3 regions of the Modestobacter lapidis genome follow, and region 2 is predicted to be linked to each of the others. Evidence: predicted binding sites of a transcription regulator. Region 2 holds the regulator's gene; each other region holds the start of a gene.
What was found. The regulator LexA, encoded in region 2, represses DNA repair genes until DNA is damaged. The targets are predictions, from matches to a motif close to TCGAACANNTGTTCGA.

Region 1 (9,546 bases), on a different contig from region 2:
CGACACCGGCGATCCGGCCGGGCATCGCGACGTCGAGCCGGATGGCCGGGCGGGGCGCGCGGACGTCGAGGTCGACCGGCCCGCCGACGACGGTCGCCCCGCCGTACTCGCCGAGCAGCGCGGCGGCGCGGGCCAGCGCGACCACGGTCATCTCCGGGTCGGTGCCGCGCTCGAAGCGCTTGGCAGCCTCGCTGGGCAGCTTGTGCCGGCGGACGCTGCGGGCGATGCCGGTGGGCTCCCAGTGGGCCGCCTCCAGCAGCACGGCGGTGGTGGCCCCGCCCCCGGTGCTGCCGATCTCGGTCGAGGCGCCGCCCATCACGCCGGCCAGGCCGATCGGCCCGGTGTCGTCGGTGATCAGCAGGTCGTCCTCATCGAGCGCGCGGTTCGCGCCGTCCAGCGTGGTCAGCCGCTCCCCCACCGTCGCGCGGCGCACCACGATCGGGCCCGTGACGGCGTCCCGGTCGAAGGCGTGCATCGGCTGGCCGAGCTCGAGCATCACGTAGTTGGTGACGTCGACGGCCAGCGAGATGCTGCGGATACCGGACTGCGCCAGCCGGCGCCGCATCCACCACGGGCTCGGCGCGGTCGGGTCCAGGCCCTCCAGGGCCACCATGGAGAAGCGGTCGCAGCGAGCCGGGTCGGCGATCTCCACCGGCCAGGCGGGCGCACCCGACCAGGCCGGCGGGGTGGCCGCACCGGGATCGCGCCAGCCGACGCCCAGCCCGGTGCCCATCTCCCGGGCGATGCCGCGCATCGCCAGGCAGTAGCCCCGGTCGGGGGTGACGGCCAGCTCGACGACGGCGTCGTCCAGCCCGACGACGCCGGCCGCCGGGGTGCCCGGTGCCGGACCGTCCCCACCGCGGCCGAGCACCAGGATGCCGGCGTGGTCCTCGCCGATGCCGAGCTCGCGGACCGAGCAGATCATCCCGTCGGAGACGTGGTCGTACGTCGTCCGGGCGGCGATCGCGAAGTTCCCGGGCAGCACGGCCCCGGGGAGGGCGACGACCACGAGATCATCGACGGCGAAGTTGCGGGCGCCGCAGACGACGCCCCTTGGTTCCGCCTCGCCGACCTCGACCCGGCAGTAGCGGATCGGCTTCTTGAAGCCGGTCAGCTCCTCGATCTCCAGCACCCGGCCGACCACCAGCGGGCCGGTGGTCTCCGGCGGGCGGTGCACCTCCTCGACCTCCAGGCCCAGCCGCACGAAGGCGTCGTCGAGCTCCTCGACGCCGGTCTCCGCCGGCAGGTCGACGTGCTCGGCCAGCCAGCCGATGGGCACCCGCATTACTCTGCTACCTCAATCCAATGACGGTCGGTCACTGCTCTACCCCGAATGCTCGCGTGAACCGGACGTCGCCCTCGACGATGTCGCGCATGTCGCCGACGCCGTGGCGGAACTGCAGGGCCCGCTCGATGCCCATCCCGAAGGCGAAGCCGGTGTACTCGGCCGGGTCGATGCCGCAGGCCACCAGCACCCGCGGGTTGACCATGCCGCAGCCACCCCACTCGACCCAGCGCGGGCCGTCCCGGTGCTCGGGGAACCAGACGTCGAACTCCGCCGACGGCTCCGTGAACGGGAAGTAGGACGGCCGCCAGCGGGTGATCGCGTCCGCCCCGAACAGCTGCCGGGCCAGGTGGTCCAGCGTGCCGCGCAGGTGGGCCATGCTCAGGCCGCGGTCCACCGCCAGCCCCTCGAGCTGGTGGAAGACCGGGGTGTGCGTCGCGTCGAGCTCGTCGGTCCGGTACACCCGACCCGGCGCGACCACGTAGATCGGCGGGGTGCGGGACAGCATGGTGCGCGCCTGCACCGGGCTGGTGTGGGTTCGCAGCACCAGGCCGGAATCCTCGGGGGCCACGAAGAAGGTGTCCATCATCGTGCGGGCCGGATGGTCGGCCCCGATGTTGAGGGCGTCGAAGTTGAGCCACTCCGCCTCGAGCTCGGGGCCCTCGGCGATCCCGTAGCCCATCGCGACGAAGATGTCGGAGATCCGGTCGGTGAGCGTGGTCAGCGGGTGCCGGGCGCCCCGGGGGGTGCGGTCCCAGGGCAGGGTGACGTCGACCCGCTCCTCGGCCAGCACGCGGGCGTCCCGCTCGGCCTCCAGCTCGGCCAACCGGGCGGCGTGCGCCTCGGTGACGGCCGTGCGCGCCGCGTTCACGCGCTTGCCGGCATCGGAGCGGGCGGCCGGCGGGAGCGCGCCGAGCTCGCGGCGGGCCAGCAGCACCGGCGCGCGGTCGCCGAGGTGCGCCGGCCGGACGGCGGCCAGCGCCTCCAGGTCGGCAGCGGCGGCGAAGGCCTCGATCGCCGCGCCCACGGCGGCGTCGAGGGCCTCCGGAGACAGCGCAGCGACCTGCTTGGGGTCGTAGGGGTCGTTGGCGCCAGACACGGGACGCCATTCTGCCCGGCGCACCTACCCGTCCGCCCCCGGGTTCCCCATCGACCGATGAGGGGGGCCGGCGAGGACAGTCCTCCCTCCGACGACGACACCGGCCGCGTGCCGGGGAACCGGGGAACCGCCATGGCCGCGCTGACCTACAACTCGATCGCCTCGCTGGACGGCTTCGTGGCCGACGCGGACGGTGGTTTCGCCTGGGCGGAGCCGGACGAGCAGGTGCACCGCTTCGTCAACGAGCAGGAGGAGGGCGTCGGCACGTACCTCTACGGGCGCCGGACCTACGACACGATGGCCGTCTGGGCCGCCGACGACTGGCTCGCCGGCGCGCCGCCGTACGTGCGCGACTACGCGCGGATCTGGCGCGGAGCGGACAAGGTCGTGTACTCCACGACGCTGGCGGCGGTGACCACCGCCCGAACCCGGCTCGAGCGGAGCTTCGACCCCGCGGCGGTGCGGCAGCTGGTGGACCGGGCCGATCGCGACGTCGGCCTGGGCGGGCCGACCCTGGCGGCCGCAGCGCTGCGCGCCGGGCTGGTGGACGAGTGCTCGGTGTTCGTCGTCCCGGTGGTGGTGGGCGGCGGCACCCCGTGGCTGCCGGCCGGGCTGCGGCTGGATCTCGAGCTGACCGAGGAACGCCGCTTCGGCAGCGGCGTCGTCCTGTTGCGGTACCGCACCCGCCGCTGAGCGCGTCTGTCGTTGTCCACTGCGGTTCAGCGGCGCTGAGCGCAGCTGCCGCCGCGACGGACCGCACGCTCCCGCTCTCTCGACGTGCTCCTCCTCGACCGACATGGCTGTCGGTCCGACAGCCCGCCGGCGCGTCCTACCGAAGCGTCCTCAGTGGCCATATCCACCTTTTGACCAGGACTTTCACCTTGCGACGACAGTTCGCCGACGGTAGACTTCGAACACCAGTTCGAAGCGCTGCGGGAGGTGTCATGGGCGAGTTGACCTCGGCCCTGGACGCGCTGGCGGCCGATGACCTGAAGCCGATGTTCGGCCCGCAGCTGCTGGACCGGGCGTCGATGTTGCAGCAGGCGAGGAACCGGATCGATGCCGAGCTGGCCCGCACGGTGCGGGAGTGCGAGCTGACCCAGGCGCCCGAGCACGACGGGCTGAAGACGATGGCGTCCTGGGGGCGAGGTCACCTGCGGCTGTCCGCGCAGGCGGCGTCCCGGCTGGTGCACTCCGGCCGGGCGCTGGAACACCTCCCGGCCGTGGCGGCGGCCTTCGCCGCGGGTGAGGTGACCGCCGAGGCGGTGGCGGTGATCGCCCCGGTCGCCACGTCCGAGCGGCTGGCGGCGGCGGCCGATCAGGGTGTGGACGTGGCCGAGGTGGACGCGGCGCTGGCGCTGGCCGCGGCGACCCAGCCCTACGACACGCTGCGGGGCTGCGTGCAGCGCTACTGCGCCGCGCTGGATCCCGACGGCCCCGAGCCCGACCCCACCGAGGGCCGCCGGCTGGCCATCGCCAAGCACGCCGACGGCAGCATCACCGGCCGGTTCGACCTCGATGCCGTCGGTGGGGAGAAGCTGCAGGCCGCGCTGGAATCGATCGTGCAGGCCGCCCGGCCCCAAGGGGACACCCGCACCCGCGCCCAGCAGAACGCCGACGCGCTCGTCCAGTTGTGCGACAACCAACTGGCCTCGGGCCAGCTGCCGTTCCTGCGGACGGTGAAGCCGCACGTGGTCCTCAACCTCGACGTCGATGACTTCGCCGACCCGGCCACCGGTGCCGGCGCTGCATCCACCGGCTTCGGAGCGTGCATCTCCGCCGAGCGGGCCCGGTGGCTGGCCTGCGACGGCAGCATCTCCCGGATCGTGATGGGCCCCGACGGGGTCCCACTGGACCTGGGCCGGGACCACCGCGTGGTCACCCCCGCCCTACGGAAGGCCGTCGAGCGGCGCGACAAGGCCTGCGTGTTCGCCGGCTGCAACGCACCGACCTGGTGGTGCGACGTGCACCACCTCATCCACTGGATCCACGGTGGCGAAACCAACCTGACGAACTCAGCGCTCCTCTGTGAACGCCACCACACCAAAGTCCACCACGGCTTCCGCGTCGAACGACCACCCGACGGCCGATGGCGCACCTACCGCCCCGACAACACCGAGATCATCATCGGCCCACGGCTGTAACCGACCCGCGTCGCCGCGGGGTCCCGGTCGCTGATGGTGGCTCCATCAGAAGAGCCGGTCGGACGGGGTCGTCGGCTCGGCGCAGGCAGTGAGGTCGGGTCTGTGGTCGGCGGCGGAGGTGGGCCAGCGCTCAGCCCTGGGCGAGCTGGGTGGCGTAGAGGCAGATCGACGCGGCGACCGCCAGGTTCAGGCTCTCCGCCCGGCCGCGCATCGGGATGCGCACCCGGGCGTCGGCCAGCGCGGCCAGGGCGGGGTCCAGCCCGCGCGCCTCGTTGCCGAACAGCCACAGCACCGGCCCGGCGAGCAGCCCCTCCTCCGCGGCGGCGTCGAGCGCGACCTCTCCCCCGCCGTCGGCGGCCAGCACGGTCACCCCGGCGGCCCGCAGCACGGGGATCAGCTCCTCGAGCGGGGCGCTGCGCACGACGTCGACGTGGAACAGGCTGCCGGCGCTGGAGCGCACCACCTTGCCGTGGAACGGGTCGGCGGACCCGCTGCCGAACACCACGGCACCGGCGCCGCACGCGTCGGCGGTGCGCAGCACGGTGCCGGCGTTGCCGGGGTCGTTGAGCTCGGCCAGCGCCACGGCCAGCCGCGGCGGGTCGGCGGCCAGTGATCGGGCCGGCACGTCGCGCAGGGCACAGACCGCGACCAGACCCTGCGGGGTGACGGTCTCCGACAGCGACGCGGCGGCGCGCTCGGTCACCAGCCGCACCGGCACGCGGGTGCCGGCGAGCAGCTCGCCGTGCGCGGCGGCCGCGGCCTCGGTGGCGAAGACCTCGCGCACGGCGACCGGGTCACGGCCCGCCTCGGCGAGCGCCTCGGCGACCGCCTGGCGGCCCTCGGCGAGGAAGGCACCGGCATCGTCCCGGCCGCCGCGCCGGGTGAGCTTGCGGGCGGCCACGACGCGGGCCGAGCGCTCGGTCAGCAACGGAAGGACCCCGTCCCCCTCACGCCTCGCAGGCTCGGCGCGAGCCTCTGGACGGGGCCGACCGGCGTGCGAATGGCGAGAGGGAACGGGGTCCTCTTTCAAGCTGGGGTGGTGCTCAGGCGGCCTGGGTGGGGGCCTGGGCGCCGGTCGCCTCGGGGTTCGCGGCGAGCGCGGCCCGGGCGGACTCCACCAGCGCGGCGAAGGCGGCCGGCTCGCTGACGGCGAGCTCGGCCAGGACCCGACGGTCCAGCTCGATCCCGGCCAGCCGCAGACCCTGCATGAACCGGTTGTAGGTCATGTCGTTCTGCCGCGCCGCGGCGTTGATCCGGGTGATCCACAGCTTGCGGAAGTCACCCTTGCGGACCTTGCGGTCGCGGTAGTTGTAGGTCGCGGAGTGGAGGATCTGCTCCTTGGCCTTGCGGTACAGCCGCGAGCGCTGCCCGCGGTACCCGCTGGCGGCCTCGAGGGTCGTACGACGCTTCTTCTGGGCGTTGACCGCCCGCTTCACGCGTGCCACGTGGAAGCTCCTGTCTGCTCGTTAAGGGTGGCGGTCAGAGACCGAGGAGCTTCTTCATCCGGCTGGTGTCCGCCGGGGACAGCACCTCGGTGCCTGAAACGCGGCGCTTCCGGCTCGAGGACTTGTGCTCGAACTTGTGCTGGTTGTTCGTGTGCTCACGCACCAGCTTCCCGGTGCCCGTGACACGGATGCGCTTGGCCGTGCCCTTGTGGGTCTTGTTCTTCGGCATGTCCTCGTCCTCGTTCGTCTCTGTCGCCGGCCGCGGGGCAGCGCCCCGCGGCGTGGCCGTTGCGATGGCCGTCTCGGTGGTGCGGTGGTGCAGGTGCCGCGCCGGCTCAGGCCGGGGGCGCCTGCCCCTCGGCCGGTGCCTGCGCCTGCTCGGACGACGCGTGCTTCTCGGCCTTCGCGGTGCGCCGGACGGCGTCCGTCGCCGCCTGGTTCCGGTGCGGTGCGATCACCATGACCATGTTGCGGCCGTCCTGCTTGGGGTTGGACTCCACCGTCCCCAGGTCGGCCACGTCGCCCGCGAGGCGCTGCAGCAGCCGGTAGCCCATCTCGGGGCGGGACTGCTCGCGACCGCGGAACATCACGGTGATCTTGACCTTGTCGCCGCCCTTGAGGAAGCGCTCGACGTGGCCCTTCTTGGTCTCGTAGTCGTGCGGGTCGATCTTCAGGCGCAGCCGCATCTCCTTGATGACGGTGAGCGCCTGGTTCCGCCGGGCCTCGCGGGCCTTCTGGGCGGCTTCGTACTTGAACTTCCCGTAGTCCATGAGCTTGACGACGGGCGGCCGGGCCATGGGCGCGACCTCGACGAGGTCGAGCTCGGAATCCTGGGCCAGGCGCAGCGCTTCGCCGATCGGCACGATGCCGACCTGCTCACCCTCGGGTCCGACCAGGCGGACCTCGGGGACTCGGATGCGGTCGTTGATGCGGGGCTCGGTGATGGCCTCTCCTCTGCTGCCTGCGGTGAGGAGTCAGCGGCCCGGCCCGGGTCGAGGACGAGCAAAGGCCCCGTGAGCGATTGCTCACGGGGCCCACTCGCCGGCAGGCCGCACATGTCGGGAGCGACACGTGCAGCCACAGAGGGCGGCCGGAGCCGTCTCTGCGATCCGGGGACCTGGCTGCCTCGACGGCACCAGGTGGGAGCGGGCTCCTCTTGGTCGGCGACCCGGGGCGGGGTCACCGTTGGTTCGCGCGCCTCGATGTAGCGGGGGAGGCACGCCAATGCTACAGCGCCGCGGGGGTCGCCGTCATTCCCGGGTCCCGGGGTGCCTCACTCGTAGAGCAGCGGTGTCCTCGACGCCGGGTCGTCGGCCGGGGTGTTGACCGCGAGCAGGGCCCGCAGCCCCTCGACGGCGTCGACCGCCCGCCCCTTGTCGGCCGCCTGCACGGCCAGCACGGAGAGCTCGTCGCCGTTGCTGAGCAGCAGCGACGCCCACGGCGAGTGCCGGTCGAACCGCACCGCGCGCACCACCGACCAGGGCAGCTCGTGGGTGGCCAGCACGTTCCGTACCCGGATGCGCGTGGCATCGGCATCGACCCGCGGGCGGGCCATCAGCAGCACCCCACCGCCCAGTGCCAGGCCGAGCAGGACCATGGCCACCTGGTCGGCGGTCTGGAAGGCCACCACACCGGTGGTCGAGGACGTGAGCAGGACGGCGACCACGGTCATGACGGCCACGATGGCGGCGGCCGCGAGCACGCAGATCAGCCGCAGCCGATGGGGTACGGCCGACACCGGACGGGGGGCTGGTTCGACGGGCACCCCTCCATGGTGCACCGTGCCGCTGGCAGAGTGCCCCCACGTGGACGTCACCGGCACCGAACAGCACCAGGCCTGGCAGCACCGGACCCTTCCCCCGGTCGAGCAGCTGCGCCCGGACCTCTGGTCGATCCCGGTGCCCATCCCGAACAGCCCGCTGCGCTACGTGTCGGTGTACGCCCTCGCCGTCCCGGGCGGGATCGGGCTCATCGACACCGGCTGGGAGAGCGACGAGAGCTGGGCGGCGCTGACCGGCGGGTTGGCCGGGATCGGCGCCTCCATCGACGACGTCCGCGGCGTGCTCGTCACCCACATGCACTTCGACCACCTCGGCCTGGCCAACCGGGTTCGCCAGCGCTCCGGCGCGTGGATCGCCATGCACCCGGCCGACGCCGAACTGGTGGCCGGCTCGAACCGCCGGGACGTCGAGACGTCGGTTGCCGCCGAGGTCGAGTTCCTCGTCGGCCTGGGTGCCGACCGGGCCGAGGCGGTCGCCGATGTCGGCCCGGCCGAAGGAATGGCCCGCTACCTGCGGGCTGCCGTGCCCGACCGGCTGCTGGACCACGGCGACCTGGCCGACCTGCCCGGCTGGCAGCTGCGTGCGGTGCACACCCCCGGTCACACGCCCGGCCACCTGTGTTTCGCGGAGGAGCGCACCGGCCTGTTCTTCTCCGGCGACCACGTGCTCCCCCGGATCACGCCGAACATCTCCACGACCGTCGACGGGCTGGCCGACCCGCTGCGCTCGTTCCTCGACTCCCTGGCCGGCGTCCGCGAGACGGGGTCGACCGAGGTGCTGCCGGCGCACGAGTGGCGCTTCACCGGCCTGGCCGACCGGGTCGACCAGCTCACCGCCCACCACGAGCAGCGGCTGGCCGAGTTGCTGACCGCCGTCCGCGCGCACCCGCACAGCACTCCGTGGGAGCTGGCGGCGCACCTGACCTGGTCCCGCCCCTGGTCGTCCTACGAGCGGCGGATGCGGATCTTCGCCGTCACCGAGACCGACGCCCACCTGCGGCTGCTGGCCAGCCGCGGCGCCGTGCTGGGCAGCGCCGGCCCGGTCCCCACCTGGACCGCCGCCGTCCGCTGAGCCGGCAGCCGTTCCGGCGGGGTGCCGCCGGTCACCGACCGGCGGACCACCACGTCACACGGCTGGAACACCGAACCCGCACCATGGCGGGGTGACCGACAACCCGCCCGACCGCGCCACGGACGACGCACCGGCCGCGGAGCCGCCGCCGCTGGCCGGCTACACCGTCGCGGTCACCGCGGCCCGCCGCAGCGAGGAGCTGGGTGCGCTGCTGGACCGCCGCGGCGCACGGGTGCTGTACGCCCCGGCCATCCGCATCGTGCCGCTGTCCGACGACACCGACCTGGTCTCGGCGACCCGCGAGGTGCTCGCCGCACCGGTCGACCTGGTGGTGGCCACCACCGGGGTGGGTTTCCGTGGCTGGCTCGAAGCCGCCGAGGCCTGGGACCTGCCCGTCCGTGAGCACCTGCGCCCGGCCCGGGTGCTGGCCCGCGGGCCCAAGGCGCGCGGCGCCATCCGGGGCGCCGGCCTGGTCGATGCGTGGTCGCCGGCCTCGGAGAGCTCGGCGGAGGTGCTGGCCCACCTGCTGTCCGGCGCCGAGGGCCCGCTGCCGGGCCGGCGGATCGCCGTCCAGCTGCACGGCGACCCGCTGCCGGAGCTCGTGGCCGGCCTCCGCGATGCCGGCGCGGAGGTCATCCAGGTCCCGGTCTACCGCTGGGTGCTGCCGGAGGACACCGCGCCGCTGCGCCGGCTGGTCGCCGCGATCGCCGCGCGCGGCGTG
Region 2 (9,546 bases):
CCGACGTCGTGGCTGGGGACCTCCGCCGAGCCGAGGGCCCGGACCGCATCCTCGACCCGCTGCGCCAGCAACGCCAGCTGATCCTCACCGACGGGCCGCCCCTGACAGGCCCGCCGCACACCGGCGACGACCTTCGCCCGGTCGAACGGCTCGCTGACGCCGCTGCGCTTGACGACGGCGAGGACCGCCTCCTCGACGGTCGTGAACCGCCGCCCGCAGCCCGGGCAGGACCGGCGACGCCGGGTGGTGGCGCCCTCGTCGGTCTCCCGCGAGTCGACGACCCGGCTGTCGGGGTTGTGACAGAAGGGGCAACGCAACGGCTCGTCTCCTCTCGCGGCGGGGACCACCTCGGCCAGGGCCGGGGCCGCTCCTGTGGACTCACCCGGGGACATCCGGTGGATGCGAGGGGGAGAACGTGTGGAGCGGGTGTGGACGGGACTTACAACTGTGTAACCACTAGATGTTGTGGTCAGACCGTACGACTGCCCCCACAGGTGTGCAAGCTCTGCGGGGCGTGTCGTGTTCCACCACGACCCGCGGGACCGCCGCACCCCTCGGGTCACAGCTTCCGGGCGCCTGGCGGAGCTCCCGACGGGCCGCTCCGCGGGCCAGCGGTCGAGCCGGCGAACGCCGTCCGAGGGGCGCTCCGGAGTGGCAGCGACCTGGAGTGCAGCGACCCGTATTGCAGCGACCCGGGCAGGGCCGCCCCGGAGTCGCTGTTCGCGGTACCCGGGACAACTGCCGTCAGGGCAGCTGCAGCACCTGGCCGGGCACCAGGATGGTGCCCTCGAGGTCGTTGACCTCCGCGATCGCGTGGACGACGGCCCGGGTGTCCTCCTCCGGCGCCAGGCCCACCGCGATCGACCACAGGGTGTCCCCGGATCGCACGACGATGCTGCTGTCGCCGGCCAGCCGAAGACCGCCGGCCTCGCCGTCGAGCACGGTGGCGGTGACGAGCACGGCGATGACGATGCCCGTGGTGATCGCGAGTCCGGCGACCAGCCGGCGGCCGCGGCGGGTCAGCCGCAGCGGCGGGAACGCCGGCTCGGCGCGGCCGGCCGATCCGGGATCAGCGGCGCCGACCCTCCGCGCACCGGCACAGCCGCCGCGGACCGGCCGGACGACGGCCACCCCCGCGCCGCCTGCGGCCCGACCCCCGGGGCGTACGGCAGTACGGCGCGCGATCACCGGCGCAGCGGCCGGCGGACCACCGATGCGGGCCGCTCCGACCCGCATCGGCAGCGCCGGGTGGCGGGATCGGGACGGGGCCGTCCAGGACCGGCCGACCGGGCCCCCGCTGAGCTGCACACTGGTCATCGGGCTCACTCCCTCCATCGCCGGCATCCGGCACCACGCATCGAACGTCTGTTCGATCCGAACTGTGCGATGTCTACCGCACCCCGCCGACAGGAACACCCCGACACGGCGTCCGCTTCGAACATGTGTTTGAAACGGGGGGCCTCGAGGCGCTACCCTCGTGTCGATCAACGACGGCGCTCTCCGACCCCCGCCCAGCCGGCGGCTCGGCGGGCGCCCGTGGACGAGGGTGCGCAGACGAGCTGCCCGGCGCGCGGCCGGGCGAGGGGGACACATGGCGGTCGACAACGGGACACCGGAGAACGCACCGGGCGCTCCTCGCCGCAAGCGGGCGAGCACGCCGGCGGAGGCCGGCGGCGCGGCCGTCCGCGAGTTCCCCGACCGCGGCGAGGCCGGGGACGGGCTGACCCAGCGTCAGCGGCGGGTGCTGGAGGTCATCCGCGACTCCATCGAGCGACGCGGCTACCCGCCCTCGGTCCGGGAGATCGGCGAGGCCGTGGGGCTGTCCTCGGCGTCCTCGGTGGCCCACCAGCTGTCGGTCCTGCAGCGCAAGGGCTGGCTGCGCCGCGACCCGAACCGGCCGCGGGCGCTCGACGTCCGCCTGCCCGGCGAGGTCCCCGGCGAGGCGCCGGCCACCACGGCCGCGGGCACCGCCGCCGCGCTGGCCGGGTCCGGCGCGGCCAGCGGCACGGACGAGGCGACCGCCCCGGTCCCGACCTATGTCCCACTGGTGGGCCGGATCGCCGCCGGTGGGCCCGTGCTGGCCGAGCAGGCCGTCGAGGACGTGTTCCCGCTCCCCCGCGAGCTGGTCGGCGAAGGCACGCTGTTCATGCTGAAGGTGGCCGGTGACTCGATGGTCGACGCGGCGATCTGCGACGGCGACTGGGTGGTCGTGCGCCAGCAGCCGACGGCGGAGAACGGTGAGATCGTGGCGGCGATGATCGACGGCGAGGCGACCGTCAAGACCTACAAGCGCCGGGACGGCCACGTCTGGCTGCTGCCGCATAACCCGGCGTACCAGCCGATCGCCGGCGACGATGCCACGGTGCTCGGCCGGGTGGTCACGGTTCTGCGCCGGCTCTGAGGCGCGACCCGGATCAGGCGTGCCGGCGCAGCCTGCCCCAGGTCCAGACCACGATCGTGGCCACCACGGCGGCGAGCAGGGCGGCCACGACCGGCGACACCGTGTCGCGCTCGCTCCCCGCAGTGGCCGAGCTGGCCGACGGGTCGGTCGGGGCCGCAGCCGCCGGCGTGGCCGTGCTGTCGAAGGGCACCACGGTCACCACCGACGGGAGCCCCTCGCCGGCCACCACCAGGTCCCGGCTGTTGGCGGCGAAGCTGATCGCCTCGCCCTGCGGCGCCTCGGGCAGCGCCACCCGCACCGGGGCGCCGTGCAGTGCACCGACCACGTCCGAGCCCGTCAGCGGCCAGACGTAGGCGTCGGTGTAGGTACGCAGCGCCAACCGCTGCCCGTCCACGGACACCGCCCCCCCGGTGACCAGCAGCTGCCCGGCCCGGCCGACCGGCCCGCCCGGGGTGCCGGTGAGGGTGAAGCCGAGGTCGGCGACCTTGGTCATCGGCACGGTGGCGCCATCGGCGAGCGGGGCGTCGGGGCGGTAGACGGCGCTGGCACCCAGAACCTCCTTGGTGACCAGGTACGGCGTCCCGTCGGGGGCCAGCAGCAACGCTTCCGCGTCGTGCGGGCCGTCGGGATAGGTGAGCCGGGTCAGCGAACTGGTGCCGTCGGGGCGGAGCCCGATCATCGCCACCGTGGCCCGGTCCTGCCGGTTGTCGCCGGTATCGGCCAGCCACAGGGTGCCGTCGGCGGCGAGGGCGAGGTCCTCGGGGTCGTACGGGTCGACCTGCGCGGAGCGCACCTCGCCGACCGCGCACGTGGCATCGAGAACGTAGACCTCGGCCCGCGAGCCCCCGTCGTTCATCGCGAGCAGCGTGCCCCCGGCGGTGGCGAGGCCGGAGAGCTCGGGCAGCCGCGGATCGCCGATCGAGCACTGGGCGACCGGCGCCGCGTAGGCGCCCTCGGCCGCCTGGGCCGCAACGGGGAGCACCGCCCACATGAGGGCCATCGGGACGACCGCCAGCGCCCGGCCGGCCCGCGCGCTGCCACCGGCCGGGTCAGCCCGGCGTACGCCCTGGTCTGGCATGCGGCCAGCGTGACAGCAGGTGCTCGTCGAGCAGGTGAACCACGCCCAGCAGCAGGATGCCGACCGCCGCGCCGACGACCGCATCGGTGACCCAGTGGAAGTCCAGCGCCACCATGGCCACACCGGTCACCACCGGCCCCAGGAGGCTCAGCACCCAGGCGGCGCGCTGCACCCGCTCCGGCAGCCCGAGCTGCACCACCTGCCAGCGGGCGACGCCCCACATGAGGACGGCGTTGGCGACGTGCCCGGAGGGGTAGCTCGCGCCGTCCCGGTGGAAGAAGGACCCCGGGTAGGCCGGGGCCGTTCGCCCGGCGCCCCACTTGAAGGCGTACACGACCGTCGTCAGCAGGATGAGCGCGAGCAGTACCCGGACCAGCACCAGGGGGAGGGCGGGGCGCCGACGCCAGGCGACCCAGCCGACCAGCGCCGCCAGGACGAGGACGATGAAGCCACGTCCACCGGCCTGCGTGAACACCCAGATCGGCCAGTAGGCGTCGGAGTTCCGCAGGTCCCAGGCGCTGACGATTTCGGAGACCCGCAGGTCCATCCGCTCCAGCCGGCCCCGGCTGAGCAGGTCGGCGGTCACGGCCGTGGTGAGCAGCGTGGCCACGAGCAGCAGCCACCACGGGGGGCGGCCGATCCCGATCACCGGGCCGGCCGGCCGGGACGTCGGGTTCCCGGCCGACTCCGCCGTCCGCTGCACCGCACCGCTGGCCACGGCGCCACGGTACCGGCACCGTGACCTGTTCGTGATCCTCCACCGCTGCGGAGTCCACGACCGGGTCGGCGCGGTCCCCCGGCCGGGTGGCCCAGCCGGACGGAGCAGCACGATGGGCCGGACCACGTCGGCCCGGGTCGCAGCGGGCGACCCGGACCGATGAATGGCACGTGCTGCTCAGCCGACGGGCGCGGCGAACCCCTCGAGCGCGGCGGCCAGACCGGCATCGACCCGGGCGGTGAGCCGGGTGCCCTCGGCGGCGTGCTCCTCGGTCAGGACCTCGCCGTCGCGGTGCACCCGGGCGACGAGGTCGCCCCGGTCGTAGGGCACCAGCACGTCCACATCGACCGAGGGGTGCGGGAGCCGGGCGGCGATGACGTCGCGGAGCGCGTCGATCCCCGCGCCGGTGCGGGCGGACACCCACGAGGCGCCGGGCAGCGCCTGGCGGAGCGCCAGGACGTCGTCCTCGCTCATGGCGTCGACCTTGTTGACCACGATGAGCTCGGGCACCGCCGCGGCGTCGATCTCGCCGAGGACGACCCGGACGGCGTCGATCTGGCCGAGCGGGTCCGCGTCGGAGCCGTCGACGATGTGCAGGAGCAGGTCGGCCGCGGCCACCTCCTCCAACGTCGACCGAAAGGCGTCGACGAGCTGGTGGGGCAGGTGCCGGACGAAGCCGACGGTGTCGGTCATCGTGTACTCGCGGCCCTCCGGCGTCTGCGCCCGGCGGACGGTCGGGTCGAGGGTGGCGAACAGCGCGTCCTGCACCAGGACACCGGCGTCGGTCAGCCGGTTGAGCAGGCTGGACTTCCCGGCGTTGGTGTAGCCGGCGATCGCGACGCTCGGGGTGGCGTTGCGGTCACGGGAGTTGCGCTGCGTGGCCCGTGCCGTCGCCATCCCGGCGATCTCGCGGCGCAGCTTGCTCACCCGGGCCCGGATCCGTCGCCGATCGGTCTCGATCTTGGTCTCACCGGGGCCACGGGTACCGATCCCGCCACCGCCGGCGACCCGGCCACCGGCCTGCCGGCTCATCGACTCACCCCAGCCGCGCAGGCGCGGCAGCATGTACTGCATCTGGGCCAGCTCGACCTGGGCCTTGCCCTCCCGGCTGGTCGCGTGCTGGGCGAAGATGTCCAGGATCAGCGCGGTCCGGTCGACCACCTTGACCTTGAGGATCTTCTCCAGCTGGTTGAGCTGACCGGGCGTCAGCTCACCGTCACAGACCACGGTGTCGGCACCGGTGGCGGCGACGATGTCGCGGATCTCGTTGGCCTTGCCCGAGCCGACGTAGGTGGCGGCGTCGGGCTTGTCCCGCCGCTGGACGAGGGCCTCCAGCACCTCGGAACCGGCGGTCTCGGCCAGCGCAGCGAGCTCGGCCAGCGACCGCTGCGCGTCACTCGCCGTCCCCTCGGTCCAGACGCCGACCAGCACCACTCGCTCCAGGCGCAGCTGGCGGTACTCGACCTCGGTGACGTCGGTGAGCTCGGTGCCCAGGCCGGCGATGCGGCGCAGCGCGCCGCGCTCCTCGAGGGCGTAGGAGCCGGTGGTGTCGTCGAGGGTGTCCCAGTTGCCGGCGGGAGCTGGGCGGGTGGCGCCGGCGGCGTCGGTCGGGTGGGCCTCGGGGGCCGGCGGGGAGCCCGCGGCCTCGTCGGATCCCGCGGCCGCGTCGTCGCGAAGGGCTCGGTCCTGGGCTGTCGTCATCGTCTCCAGCGTGGCACGCCCCGTCGACCGGGGCACCTGAGTTGTCGTCATCACCGGGTACAACACCTCAGCCCTCCGGGTGCATCCCGAAGTAGACCGACCACTTGTCCCCGCCCGGGTCGGGGGGCCGGCGGGCGTATTCGTCGAGCAGGGCGTGGAGGCGGCGCCGGAATTCCTCGAGCTCCCCGGCCGCCAGCCGCAGCCCGAGACGGGAGCTCTCCAGCCGGGCCTCCCCCACCGCGGCGACCTCCTCGAGGAACGCCGCGAGCAGCGGGTCGCGGGCCGCGGCGGGCCGGTCATCGACGTCCATCAGCCAGCTCTTGCCCGTGGCCCGGTAGGGCACCTCGCGTGCGCCGCGGACCCCGCGCCGCTCGGGCTCGGGAGCGAGGAAGCCGGTGTCGACCAGGGTGCGCACGTGGTGCAGCACGGTGGCCGGGTTGCGGCCCAGCCGGGTGGCGATCTCCCTGTTGGTCAGCGCCCCGTCCAGGCACAGCCGCAGGATCCGCAGCCGGACGGCGGAGGCCAGCGCGCGGGCCTCCGCGTCGGTGGCGGACCGCCGCTCGCCGGCCACTCCCGGGCGCGGCGAACCGTGCGCGGCAGGCCTCTCCCGGTTCATCCGCCCGAGCGTAGGCCGACGCGCCGGACATTGATTGACACTTCCCAATCACTGGCGCAGGCTCCGCCCATGAGCCCGTCGACCCAGGCGGCGCCGCACGGCACCCGCAGCCTCTGGCGACACCGGGACTTCGGCCAGCTGTGGGCGGCGGAGACGGTCAGCCAGCTGGGCACCCAGGTCACCCTGCTGGCGCTGCCCGTGCTGGCCGTCACGATGCTGGACGCCACGCCGCTGCAGATGGGCGTGCTGACCGCGCTCGAGACGGCTGCGTTCCTGGTCATCGGGCTGCCCGCAGGAGCGTGGGTCGATCGCTGGCGCCGCAAGCGGGTGCTGGTGGCCGCCGACCTCGTCCGCGCCGTCACGCTGGCCACGCTGCCGCTGGCCTGGGTGATGGACGCGCTCAGCCTGGGGCAGCTCTACGTCGTCGCCGCCGTCACCGGTACGGCCACGGTGTTCTTCGACGTGGCCTACCAGAGCTATCTGCCCGCGCTGGTCGACGCGGACCAGATCGTCGACGGCAACGGCAAGCTGGAGGCCAGCCGGGCCGTTGCGCAGGTGGCCGGGCCAGGAATCACCGGGGTCCTGCTGCGGGTGCTGGGGGCTCCGCTGCTGATCGCCGTGGACGCCGCGTCGTTCCTGCTGTCCGCAGCATTCCTGGGCGGGATCGGCCGTCCCGACCGGACGCCCGACCGCGCCACGCGCCGGCGGCTGCGCAGCGAGATCGCCGAAGGTCTGGGCTTCGTCGTCCGGCACCCGCTGCTGCGCCGGATCGTGGCCTGCACGGGGACGGCGAACCTGTTCGGCACGATCGCCACCACCCTGCTGGTGCTCTTCGCGCTCCGCGGGCTGGGGCTGACGGCGAGCGTCCTCGGCGTCGTGCTCTCCGCCGGCGCGCTGGGAGGCCTGCTCGGCGCCTGCACCGCCGCCTGGTTCGCGCGGTGGGTGGGCGAGGGCCGGGCGATCCCGCTGTCGGCCCTGCTGCTGTTCCCCTTCGCCACGCTCATCCCCCTGGCGGCCCTGGGGCCGCCGGTGGCGCTCCTGGTGGTCGGCCAGTTCGGCGTGAGCTGGGCGATCGTGGCCTACAACGTCACCCAGGTGAGCTTCCGGCAGCGGTTGTGCCCGCCGGCGCTACTGGGCCGGATGAACGCCTCGGTGCGGTTCCTGGTCTTCGGCACGATCCCCCTGGGCGGGCTGCTCGGCGGGGTGCTGGGCACCTGGCTCGGCGTCGTCCCGGCGCTGTGGGTGGCCGCCGCGGGGCAGGGGCTGGCCGCGCTGTGGGTGGTGACGAGCCCGCTGCTGGGCATGCGCGACCTACCGGTTGCCGAGCAGCCGGCCGGGTAGGGCCTCCGGGTAGTTGACCGCTGTCGAGGGGAAGGACCCGAGATGAGCACCACCTCCGGCGAGGAGATCGACGACCCCGGCCGCGACCCGAAGGGCCTCAATCCGCCGCGCAATCCGCTGGGCGGCACCGACCAGGACACCGGCCGCGGCGAACCGCGCGGTGCCGCCGGCGACGCCCCGGGCGACCACGATGCGTCCTCCGGCGGCGCGGCCAAGCCCTGACCGCCGGGCTTCGTCAGCCGGCCAGCCACTCCGCCGTCAGGTTGCCGGCACCGACGACGACGGCCGGGCCGCCGAGCACGGTGGTCCGGCCGTCGAACGCCACGCTGAGCCGGCCGCCCGGCACGTCGACCGCGACGGTGCCGGTGGTCGCGCCGGTGGCGGCCAGCGCCGCGGCGGCCACCGCGCACGCGCCGGTACCGCAGGATCGGGTCTCGCCCACACCGCGCTCGTACACGCGCATCCGCACGTGCGGGCCGGCCGGCCGGTCCGGCAGGACGTTGACCACCTCGACGTTGACCCCTTCGGGAAACATCCCCGGGTCGACGACGGGGAGCTCGGTCAGGTCGACGTCGTCCACCGGCACGTCGGTGAGGCACACCAGGTGCGGGTTGCCCATCGAGATGCCGGCCCCGCCCAGCCGGCGTCCCCCGACCACGGCCTCGCCGCGGCCCAACTCGCGCGCCGGGCCCATGTCCACCCAGTAGCCGCCGTCCGGCCGGGCACCGACCCGGCGCGGCCCGCCGCGGGTGCCGACCAGGACACCGGCCTGGGCCGTCGCCGGATCGAGCAGCCCCTCGGCGAGCAGCACGTGGAGGAACAGCCGGATGCCGTTGCCGCACATCTCGGCGTACGAGCCGTCGGCGTTGCGGTGGTCCATGAACCAGGCGCACTGCGGCAGCGCCTCGCCCAGCGCGGCCGGGGCGTCGGGCACGTGCTGGCTGCGCACCACCCGCAGGACGCCGTCGCCGCCGAGGCCGGCCCGCCGGTCGCACAACCGCCGCACCAGCGCGCCGTCCAGCCGCGACTCCGGCCACACCGTGCCATCGGGATCGGGCAGGACGACGAAGTCGTTCTCCGTGCCGTGCCCCTGCAGCACCCGCGGACCCGCGCTCTCGCTCACCCCTCGATCCTACGGTCGGCCGGCGTGGCGGCCCGGGCGGCGAGGAGGTCGAGCACCCGGGGCAGCAGGTCCGGTCGCGCCGCGTCGAACCAGGTGGTGCCGGCGTCCCGGCGGAACCAGGAGCGCTGCCGCCGGACGAAGCGCCGGGTCGAGACGACCGTCCGCTCCCGGGCCTCGGCCGCAGTCAGCGTCCCGTCGAACTGCTGCAGCACCTGGGCGTAGCCCAGCGCCCGGGAGGCGGTGGGCCCCGCGCGCAGCCCGGCGGCGTCCAGCGCGGCCACCTCGTCGACGAAACCGGCGGCCCACATGCGGTCCACCCGCAGCGCGACCCGCTCGTCGAGCGCGGCCACGGCCCGGTCCAACCCCACCGTGACCGCCGGGTAGTGGGGTCGCGGGTCGGGCATCCGGGCAGCGAACGGCCGGCCGGTCAGCTCGACGACCTCCAGCGCCCGGACCAGCCGCCGGCCGTTGCTGGGCAGGATCGCCGCGGCGGCCGCGGGGTCGAGGACGGCGAGGCGGCCGTGCAGCGCCGCGGCCCCGCCGTCGGCCAGCTCGGCCTCCAGCCGGG
Region 3 (9,546 bases), on a different contig from region 2:
GGGGACGCTGCGAGCTCGACGGTGACATGGGCTCGCAGCTGGCCCGCGATCTCGCGGACGCGCTGTCCGCCGGTGACGTCCAGGTGCACTTCCAGCCGCTGGTCGACCTGGCGGACGGCGTCGTGGTCGGCGTCGAGGCGCTGGCCCGGTGGAACCACCCGGAGCTCGGGCCCGTGCCGCCGCCGGAGTTCGTCGCCGTGGCCGAGCAGAACGGGCTGATCGCCGCGCTGGACGAGCACGTGGTCCGCGTGGCGTGCACGCAGCTGGCCGGCGCGCGGACCGCCCGTGGCGATCAGGTGACCCTCGGGGTCAACGTCTCCGGTCGGGAGCTGTGCGAGCCGGGCTACCCGCGACGGCTGCAGGCGCTGCTCGCCGAGACGGGCTTCCCGGCCGAGCACCTGGTCCTGGAGGTGACCGAGACCGTGATCGAAGCGGACTCGTCGACCGCGGTGGCGGCCCTGCACGCGCTGCGCACGGTCGGACTCAAGGTGGCGATCGACGACTTCGGCACCGGCTACTCCTCGCTCAGCCGGCTGGACACGCTGCCCGCCGACATCATCAAGTTGGACCGGTCCTTCGTGGCGACCGTCGACTCCTCGCCGCGGCGCCAGCAGATGGTGGCAAGCCTGGCGTCGATGTGTTCCGCCCTCGGCCTGGATGTCATCGCCGAGGGCGTGGAGACCCAGGAGCAGAGCGAGGTGCTGCGCACCATCGGCTGCACCCACGCGCAGGGCTGGTTCCACGGTCGCCCGATGCCGTTCGGGCAACTGCTCGACGCCGTCGGGTTGCACCACGGCGAGTTCCGGCCCGGAGACCTGACCAGCGCCGTCCGCTCCGCCTGATTCGGCCCGGAGCCACCGCCGCACGGGAGCGAGCACGGTGCAGCGGTGACGCCGGAGGTGCGTGTGAGCGGTGGGACGACGGCGCCGGCCGGTCGGCCTGTCGCAGCCCGCCGGCAGCAGCCGCGAACCGAGGATGGCGTGGTTCGTCGCTCGTCCCCGGGGGTCCGCTCATGTCGTCGTCTCATCCGCCTGCCGTCGAGGCGCTCCTGACCCAGTGGGAGTCCCGCCACCCCGGAACACCGGTCCGCGGGGTCGTCGACCGGGCCGAGCAGCTCGGCTTCGCCGCCACCCCGCCCGGGGGTGCCGGCACCGCCGACTACCTGCGGTTGGTCGCGACCGAACCGACCGAGCGGCCGGTCACCCTCTACGTGAACGCGCTGCGGCTCACCGCCGCGGGATCGGCGGCCCGCAAGGTCGCCGCGACCCTGCCCGGCGCCGTCGTCCGCGCCAAGGACGTCCAGCTCCCGTTCGACTCGGCCGACCCCCTCGCCGCTCTCGAGACGTTCCGGCGCGTCGCCACCGGGGGGACCATCGCCCCGGCCCGGGAGGACACGGCACGGTTCCAGCTCCCACCGGCAGCGCCCGTGCGCCAGCAGGCCGCCGCCCCGACGCCGGAGCCGAGCAAGCGGCGCCCCGTTGTCCTGGCGCTCGTCGCCGCGGTCGTCCTGGTCCTCGTCGTCGCCGTCCTGACCGTCGGCGGTGTCCTGGCGCCGGCAGCGGAGCCGGCCGCGGCCATGTCAGCGCCCACGGCGACACCCACCGCCGACCTCGAGGCCGCCACCGCGGCCGCAGAGGCGGCGCTGCGCAAGGTCGAGACCGAGGAGGCCGCCACCGCGCCCACCGCGGCCGACCCCGCGACCGGACTGCTCAGCGACGCCGCCACCGACACGGCCGTCGAGAACGCCGAGAGCACCACCGCGCTGGCCGCGCTCGCCGCCGTCCCGGTGCAGGGCCGGGCGCCGCGCACCGGCTACGACCGCGGCCTGTTCGGCGCCGCGTGGAGCGACACCGACCGCAACGGCTGCGACACCCGCAACGACGTCCTCGCCCGCGACCTCACCGCGGAGACCTTCAGGCCCGGCACCCGCAACTGCGTCGTGCTCACCGGCGCCCTCGCCGACCCGTACTCCGGAACGGGCATCGCCTTCCAGCGCGGGCAGGACACCAGCGACGACGTCCAGATCGACCACGTCGTCGCGCTGTCCAACAGCTGGCAGACCGGCGCCCAGGGCTGGGACCCGGCCAAGCGCCTCGCCTTCGCCAACGACCAGCTGAACCTGCTCGCTGTCGACGGGCCGCTGAACATGCAGAAGGGTGACGGCGACGCCGCCACCTGGCTGCCGCCGAACAAGGGCTACCGCTGCGCCTACGTCGCCCGCCAGGTCGCGGTGAAGGTCGCCTACGGACTGTGGATGACCCAGGCCGAGCGCAACGCCATCGCCACCGTGCTCAGCGCCTGCCCCGCCGAGCCGCTGCCCGGCGGCGTCGTCACCACCGTCCCCGCACGGACGACGCCTGCCCCGGTCCCGGCCCCGCAGGCGACGGTCGCGCAGCGGCCCAGGGCCGACGTCGTCGTCCCGGCGCCGGTCCCGGTGCCCGTTCCGGCTCCCGCGCCGGCACCGCTCCCGGCCCCCGCACCGAGCGTCAGCGGTGCCTTCGCGAACTGCGCCGCGGCCAAGGCCGCCGGTGCCGCGCCGCTGTACCGGGGAGGCCCCGGCTACGCGCCGAAGCTCGACCGGGACGACGACGGCGTCGCCTGCGAGAGCTGAACCGGAACGACGACGGCCGATGGTCAGGTGGCGCGGGCCTACCATCAGCCGCACGGGGGCCGGCGCAGCTCTCCTGAGCGGCGGATCGACGGGGAGGGGACCGGTGGCACGGGCCGACGTCCTCGACGACCCTCGCGCGGACCAGGCGGAGGCCGGAGCCGCCAGCCGGACGTCCCATCGCCTGTGGCAGCAGCGACGGCACCTCGGGCTGGCCGTCGGTGTCTCCGCCGTCGTCATCGCGCTGGCCGCCCTCGGCACGGCGACGACCGGGTCGACCGACCCCGCGCCGTCGACCGCCCCGCCGGGGCAGGGTTCGCCCGTGAATCCGCCACCCGCCGAGCCGGAGACGCCGGCCACGCTCTTCGACGCCGACAAGCGCGACCTGGCCATGCAGCTCGTCTCCAGCGCCGAGAACTCCTCACTCGACTGGCGGGCGCAGTACGGCTACATCGAGTGGAACGTGGAAGGCGTCGCCGCCGAGAACCGCGGCTACACCGCCGGCCTGATCGGGTTCTGCAGCGCGTGCGGCGACATGACCGCCCTGCTCGAGCACTACTCGACCCTGGCGCCGGGCAACGTGCTCGAGCAGTACCTCCCCGCCGTGCGGCGGGAGCAGGAGCGCGGCATCGGCCGCGCCACCCAGAACGGCCTCGGCCGTGCGTTCGAGGCCGCCTGGTGGGCCGCCGCCACCGACCCGCTGTTCCGCCAGGCGCAGGACCACCGGATCGACGTCGGCTACTTCCGCCCGGCCGTCGAGCAGGCGATCGCCGACGGGCTCCCCGTGCTCGGCCAGTTCGCCTACTTCGACGCGATGGTCATGCACGGTCCCGGCGACTCCCCGTACAGCTTCGGCGGCATCCGGGCCACGGCGCTGCGTGCAGCCCCCGCCCCGGCCGCCGGCGGCGACACGGAGGCCTACCTCGACGCCTTCCTCGACGCCCGCGTGGCGGCGATGCGCACCGAGGTCGCTCATCGCGACACCAGCAGGGTGGACACGGCCCAGCGGCGCTTCCTCGAGCAGGGCAACCTCGCGCTGGACACGCCGCTGGCCTGGTCGGTCTACGGCGACCGCTACACGGTGCGCTCGCTCGGCGTCCGGCCGGTGGTGCGCTGAGCGGCTCGGGCTCCACCGTTTGCTGGTCGTGCGGTGACCGACTGATCGCTGACCGTGCGGGACGCTGACCTGCGCTTTCAGCTTGTGCATGGCCCTGCCTGGCGGTAGACTTCGAACATCAGTTCGAAGTGCTGCGGGAGGTGTCATGGGCGAGTTGACCTCGGCCCTGGACGCGCTGGCGGCCGATGACCTGAAGCCGATGTTCGGGCCGCAGCTGCTGGACCGGGCGTCGATGTTGCAGCAGGCGAGGAACCGGATCGATGCCGAGCTGGCCCGCACGGTGCGGGAGTGCGAGCTGACCCAGGCGCCCGAGCACGACGGGCTGAAGACGATGGCGTCCTGGGGGCGAGGTCACCTGCGGCTGTCCGCGCAGGCGGCGTCCCGGCTGGTGCACTCCGGCCGGGCGTTGGAGCACCTGCCCGCGGTCGCCGTGGCCTTCGCCGCGGGGGAGGTGACCGCCGAGGCGGTGGCGGTGATCGCCCCGATCACGACCGGGGAGCGGCTGGCCGCGGCGGCCGATCAGGGTGTGGACGTGGCCGAGGTGGATGCGGCGCTGGCGCTGGCCGCGGCGACCCAGCCCTACGACACGCTGCGGGGCTGCGTGCAGCGCTACTGCGCCGCCCTGGACCCCGACGGCCCCGAGCCCGACCCCACCGAGGGGCGGCGGCTGTCCATCGCGAAGCACGCCGATGGCAGCATCACCGGCCGGTTCGACCTCGATGCCGTCGGTGGGGAGAAACTGCAGGCCGCGCTGGAATCGATCGTGCAGGCCGCCCGGCCCCAAGGGGACACCCGCACCCGCGCCCAGCAGAACGCCGACGCCCTGGTCCAACTGTGCGACAACCAGCTGGCCTCGGGCCAGCTGCCGTTCCTGCGGACGGTGAAGCCGCACGTGGTCCTCAACCTCGACGTCGATGACTTCGCCGACCCGGCCACCGGTGCCGGCGCTGCATCCACCGGCTTCGGAGCGTGCATCTCCGCCGAGCGGGCCCGGTGGCTGGCCTGCGACGGCAGCATCTCCCGGATCGTGATGGGTCCCGACGGCGTCCCGCTGGACCTGGGCCGGGACCACCGCGTGGTCACCCCCGCCCTACGGAAAGCCGTCGAGCGGCGCGACAAGGCCTGCGTGTTCGCCGGCTGCAACGCACCGACCTGGTGGTGCGATGTGCACCACCTCATCCACTGGATCCACGGTGGCGAGACCAACCTGACGAACTCAGCGCTCCTCTGTGAACGCCACCATACGAAGGTCCACCACGGCTTCCGCGTCGAACGACCACCCGACGGCCGATGGCGCACCTACCGCCCCGACAACACCGAGATAATCATCGGACCCCGCTGGTAGCTGCCTGTCCACCGGCACGACCGACCCGCGGCGCTGCGGGGGAACTCGCACCGGCGGCCGCGCCGCGCGCCCGGCCAGCCGGCTGCGGCGGGCGGTTCACCGTCGGCGTCAGCCGGAACGCGGCCGCAGTCCGAACGCCTCCGCGAGCAGCTCGTGCGAGCGCCGCCGGTCGGCGGGGTCCGCGATCAGGTTCTGCACCATGAGCTCGTCGGCGCCGCTCTCCGCCACCATCTGCTCCAGCGCGGTCCGCACGTCGTCCGGGCCGCCGGCGAGGAAGCGTGGCCACCGGCCGTCGACGATCGTCGTCGGCTCGTCGGCCTGCGCGGTGGTCAGCTCCCGGGCTCCGTCGTCCGCCGAGGGGATGGTGGCGCCATCGCCCATGCGGCCCAGCCGGGCGTAGAACCCCTTGGCCGAGTTCGCCAGGTGCCGGCCGTCGGCAGGTGTGTCGCCGACGGTCACGTTCACGGCCAGGATCGCGCGCGGCTCGTCCAGCCCGAACCCCTGGGGCTGGAAGGTGGCCCGGTAGTTGCGCAGCGCCCGCGCCGCGCCGGCCGGGTTGATGAACCCGGCGAACGTGTAGCCGATGCCGAGCCCGGCAGCCAGGTTCGAGCCGCTCGGGCTGGAGCCGAGCAGCCAGGTCTGCGGAACGGCGCGGACCGTCGTCATCAACGGGTTCCCGGCAAAGGCGTGCCCCTCGGGGAACGCCTCGTACAGCCAGGCCAGGGTTTCCAGCACCACCTGCTGGTGGTCGGGCTGGGCCTGCTGGCGGCGGTCGGGCTGCAGCGCCAGGTCGATCACCGGTCCGGAGGTGGCCCGCCCCATGCCCAGGTCGATCCGGCCGGGTGCCATCGCCTCGAGCTGCTTGAACATCTCGGCGACCTTGAACGGGCTGTAGTGGTTCATCAGCACCGCGCCGGAGCCGAGGCGGATGCCCCGGGTCCCGGTGGCGGCCGCCGCGATCAGCAGCTCCGGGTGGTGCGAGGCACCCGACCGGCTCAGATGGTGCTCGGCGAACCAGATGCGGGAGAACCCCAGGTCATCGGCATGGCGGGCGACGGCGAGCGAGTCGGCCAGCGCCTCGACCTCGGTGGTCCCGGGCGCGACGGTGCCGAGATCGACGATGGACAGCTTCAGCAGAACTCCCGGGGTCGGAGGGGGGACGGTCGCCGCTGGGGGCACCGGACGACCCCGACCGTACGGAGGCGCCGGGCGGTGATGCTCATCGCTCCTGGCCCCGCGGACCCTCTCCTGTCACGCGCGACACGGCGGGCCCCGGAACGCGTGGCATCGTGGCCGGGGTGTCAGCCCCGCACGACGACCCTCGCTCCGTACCGCTCGCACCACCCGGCCCGCAGGACGCCACCGCGCCACGCAGCGCCGAGCACGCCCGGCTCGCCGAGTCCAGCGACATGTCGGCGCCCTGGCGGCTGTGGGGCCCGTACCTGGCCGGCCGGCAGTGGGGAACCGTCCGCGAGGACTACTCCGCCGACGGCGACGCCTGGGCCGGGTTCCCCTTCGACCACGCCGTCTCCCGCGCCTACCGCTGGGGGGAGGACGGGCTCGGCGGCATCTGCGACCGCTACGGCTTCCTCAACTTCTCCGTGGCGATGTGGAACGGCAAGGACCCGGTACTGAAGGAGCGGCTGTTCGGCCTGACCAACGACGAGGGCAACCACGGCGAGGACGCCAAGGAGCACTGGTGGGCCATTGACGGCACGCCGACCCACTCCTGGATGCAGTGGCTCTACCGCTACCCGCAGGCCGAGTACCCCTACGCACAGCTGCGCGCGGAGAACGCCCAGCGCACCCGGGACGAGCGCGAGTACGAGCTGTCCGACACCGGCGTGCTCGACGAGAACCGGTTCTTCGACGTCCAGATGACGTACGCGAAGGCATCGTCGGACGACGTCTGCATCACCGTCACAGCGACCAACCACGGCCCCGACCCCGCGCCGCTGCACCTGCTGCCGCAGGTCTGGTTCCGCAACACCTGGGCGTGGGGCGGCGACAAGCGCCAGGGCCTGCTGACCCAGCTGCTCGCGCCCACGCTCACCGTGAACGGGCTGGAGGCGGTCGAGGCCGAGCACGGGTTCCTCGGCCGCTACGTGCTCGCGGCCGAGGGAGCGCCCACCGTGCTGTGCTGCGACAACGAGACCAACGCCGTCGCGCTCTTCGGCGCCGAGCGGAACGCCAGCCGCTACCCGAAGGACGGCGTCGACCGCGCCGTCGTCCACGGCGACCGGACGGGGCTCAACCCGGCGGACTCCGGCACCAAGGCCGCGTTCTGGTACCGCTGGGACGCCGTCGCCCCGGGCGAGACGGTCACGGTCAAGCTGCGGCTGCGCCCGTCGGCCCCCGACGAGGCGATGTTCGGCGCGGAGTTCGATGCCGTGCTGGCCGGCCGCAAGGAGGAAGCCGACGACTTCTACGCCTCGGTGATCCACCCCGGCCTGTCGGCCGACGACCGGCATGTGGCCCGGCGCGCGTACGCCGGGCTGCTGTGGACCAAGCAGCTGTACCGCTTCGACGTCGCCCAGTGGCTGGACGGCGACCCCGACGTCCCGTCGCCGACGACGCGTGCCGCCCCGGGGAAACGGAACACGCACTGGCGGCACGTGGCGCTGGCCGACGTGATCTCCATGCCCGACGAGTGGGAGTACCCGTGGTTCGCCGCGTGGGACACCGCCTTCCACACCATCCCGCTGGCGCACGTCGACCCGGACTTCGCCAAGGAACAGCTGCTGCTGATGTGCCGCGAGTGGGCGATGCACCCCAACGGCCAGCTGCCGGCCTACGAGTGGGCGTTCGGCGACGTCAACCCGCCGGTGCACGCCTGGGCCGCGTGGCACGTGTACCGGATCGACGGCTACCGCGACCAGCAGTTCCTCATTCGGGTGTTCACCAAGCTGCTGCTGAACTTCTCGTGGTGGGTGAACCGCAAGGACGCCGACGGGTCGAACGTGTTCGAGGGCGGCTTCCTCGGGATGGACAACATCGCGCTGTTCGACCGGTCCGCGCCGCTGCCACCGGGGTACCGGCTGGAGCAGTCGGACGCGACCAGCTGGATGGCGTTCTACTGCCAGCAGATGCTCAAGATCGCCCTCGAGCTGTCGCGCTTCGACCAGGCGTGGGACGGCACCGCGACCAAGTTCTTCGAGCACTTCCTGGCCATCGCCGAGGCGATGAACTCCTTCGGCTCGCACGGCATGTCGCTGTGGAACGAGGACGACGGCTTCTTCTACGACGTCCTGGTCGCCCCGGACGGCGTGCCCGAGCCGCTGCGGGTGCGCTCGATGGTGGGGCTGCTGCCGATCCTGGGCGCCACCGAGGTGCCCGGCTGGGTCACCGCGGAGGTGCCGGACGTCGCCGAGCGGGTGCGCTGGCTGCAGCGCCGCCGGCCGGAGCTGATGGCGCCGCTGCGCAGCCGGTCGGCGCCGGAAGGCCGCAAGATGCTGCTCTCCCTGGTCGACAAGGACCGGCTGGAACGGATCCTGACCCGGATGTTCGACACCGAGGAGTTCCTCTCGCCCTACGGCATCCGGTCGCTGTCGAAGTCGACCGGGCAGCTCATCGCACGGGTCGGCGGGCGGGACGCCTCGATCGAGTACGAGCCGGGGGAGTCGCGGACGGGGCTGTTCGGCGGCAACTCGAACTGGCGCGGGCCGGTGTGGTTCCCGGTCAACGTGCTGCTCGCCGACAAGCTGCGCACCCTCGGGCGGCACTACGGCGACTCGTTCACCATCGAGCTGCCCACCGGCTCGGGCAACCGGTGCACCCTCGTCGACGCCGCCGACCTGATCGACAACAGCCTCACCCGGCTGTTCCGGCCGGTGAACGGCAAGCGCCCCGCCGACGGCGACCGGATCGAGGCCAGCGACTCACCGCTGTGGCGCGAGCACCCGACGTTCAGCGAGTTCTTCGACGGCGACACCGGCGAGGGGCTCGGCGCCACCCACCAGACCGGTTGGACGGCGCTGGTCGCGCACCTGCTCAACCCGCGGCTGCCGCCGGATCCGCGCTGGGCGTGAACGGGTCAGCGGATCGACTGCTCGCCGAGGAAGCCCGCCACCAGCGGCACGAACTCCTCGGCCCGCTCCACACCGAGAGCGTGGCTGGAGCCGGGCCCGGTGAACAGGTGGTGGCGCGCGCCGGGGATGGTGTCGGCGACCTGCCGGCCGTGCCACGGTGGGGTCAGTAGGTCCTGCTCGCCGGCGATCACCAGCGTGGGGGCGGTGATCCGGCCGAGACGGTCGAGCGTGTCGTGCGCGAGGTCGGCGTCCCATTGCTCGGCGGTGGTCCGGATCTGCCCCTCGGTGCTCGGGAACAGCGGCAGCAGCTCCTGGATCAGCTCACCGAAGGCCGGGTCGTCGAGCAGCTGCGGTGAGAACGCGACGCCGAGCGCGCCCAGCGCCGCCTCCAGGTCGCCGGTCCGCCACGGGTGGGCGAGGGCGGTGAGCATCGCCCGCTGGAATCCGT

Region 1: a site for LexA is predicted at 3,295-3,310, ahead of ACYVG5_RS04935 (HNH endonuclease signature motif containing protein). Genes of this name have one in related genera too.
Region 3: a site for LexA is predicted at 3,837-3,852, ahead of ACYVG5_RS15120 (HNH endonuclease signature motif containing protein). Genes of this name have one in related genera too.

What each region holds. Positions count from the first base shown of each region.
Region 1 is NZ_BAAGVS010000002.1:473,139-482,684, reverse strand. It holds gene pheT (phenylalanine--tRNA ligase subunit beta) at 1-1,285, opposite strand, end outside; gene pheS (phenylalanine--tRNA ligase subunit alpha) at 1,317-2,384, opposite strand; gene ACYVG5_RS04940 (dihydrofolate reductase family protein) at 2,517-3,077, shown strand; gene ACYVG5_RS04935 (HNH endonuclease signature motif containing protein) at 3,329-4,528, shown strand; gene ACYVG5_RS04930 (TrmH family RNA methyltransferase) at 4,659-5,456, opposite strand; gene rplT (50S ribosomal protein L20) at 5,572-5,973, opposite strand; gene rpmI (50S ribosomal protein L35) at 6,008-6,202, opposite strand; gene infC (translation initiation factor IF-3) at 6,309-6,902, opposite strand; gene ACYVG5_RS04910 (PH domain-containing protein) at 7,247-7,738, opposite strand; gene ACYVG5_RS04905 (MBL fold metallo-hydrolase) at 7,779-8,825, shown strand; gene ACYVG5_RS04900 (uroporphyrinogen-III synthase) at 8,917-9,546, shown strand, end outside.
Region 2 is NZ_BAAGVS010000026.1:45,708-55,253, reverse strand. It holds gene nrdR (transcriptional regulator NrdR) at 1-317, opposite strand, end outside; gene ACYVG5_RS18910 (LysM peptidoglycan-binding domain-containing protein) at 745-1,317, opposite strand; gene lexA (transcriptional repressor LexA) at 1,592-2,401, shown strand; gene ACYVG5_RS18900 (esterase-like activity of phytase family protein) at 2,415-3,479, opposite strand; gene ACYVG5_RS18895 (phosphatase PAP2 family protein) at 3,451-4,197, opposite strand; gene hflX (GTPase HflX) at 4,375-5,898, opposite strand; gene ACYVG5_RS18885 (winged helix-turn-helix domain-containing protein) at 5,966-6,514, opposite strand; gene ACYVG5_RS18880 (MFS transporter) at 6,584-7,855, shown strand; gene ACYVG5_RS18875 (hypothetical protein) at 7,898-8,077, shown strand; gene dapF (diaminopimelate epimerase) at 8,091-8,978, opposite strand; gene miaA (tRNA (adenosine(37)-N6)-dimethylallyltransferase MiaA) at 8,975-9,546, opposite strand, start outside.
Region 3 is NZ_BAAGVS010000016.1:26,568-36,113, forward strand. It holds gene ACYVG5_RS15105 (bifunctional diguanylate cyclase/phosphodiesterase) at 1-842, shown strand, start outside; gene ACYVG5_RS15110 (GmrSD restriction endonuclease domain-containing protein) at 1,013-2,611, shown strand; gene ACYVG5_RS15115 (chitosanase) at 2,715-3,725, shown strand; gene ACYVG5_RS15120 (HNH endonuclease signature motif containing protein) at 3,871-5,070, shown strand; gene ACYVG5_RS15125 (MsnO8 family LLM class oxidoreductase) at 5,179-6,249, opposite strand; gene ACYVG5_RS15130 (MGH1-like glycoside hydrolase domain-containing protein) at 6,369-9,098, shown strand; gene ACYVG5_RS15135 (alpha/beta fold hydrolase) at 9,104-9,546, opposite strand, start outside.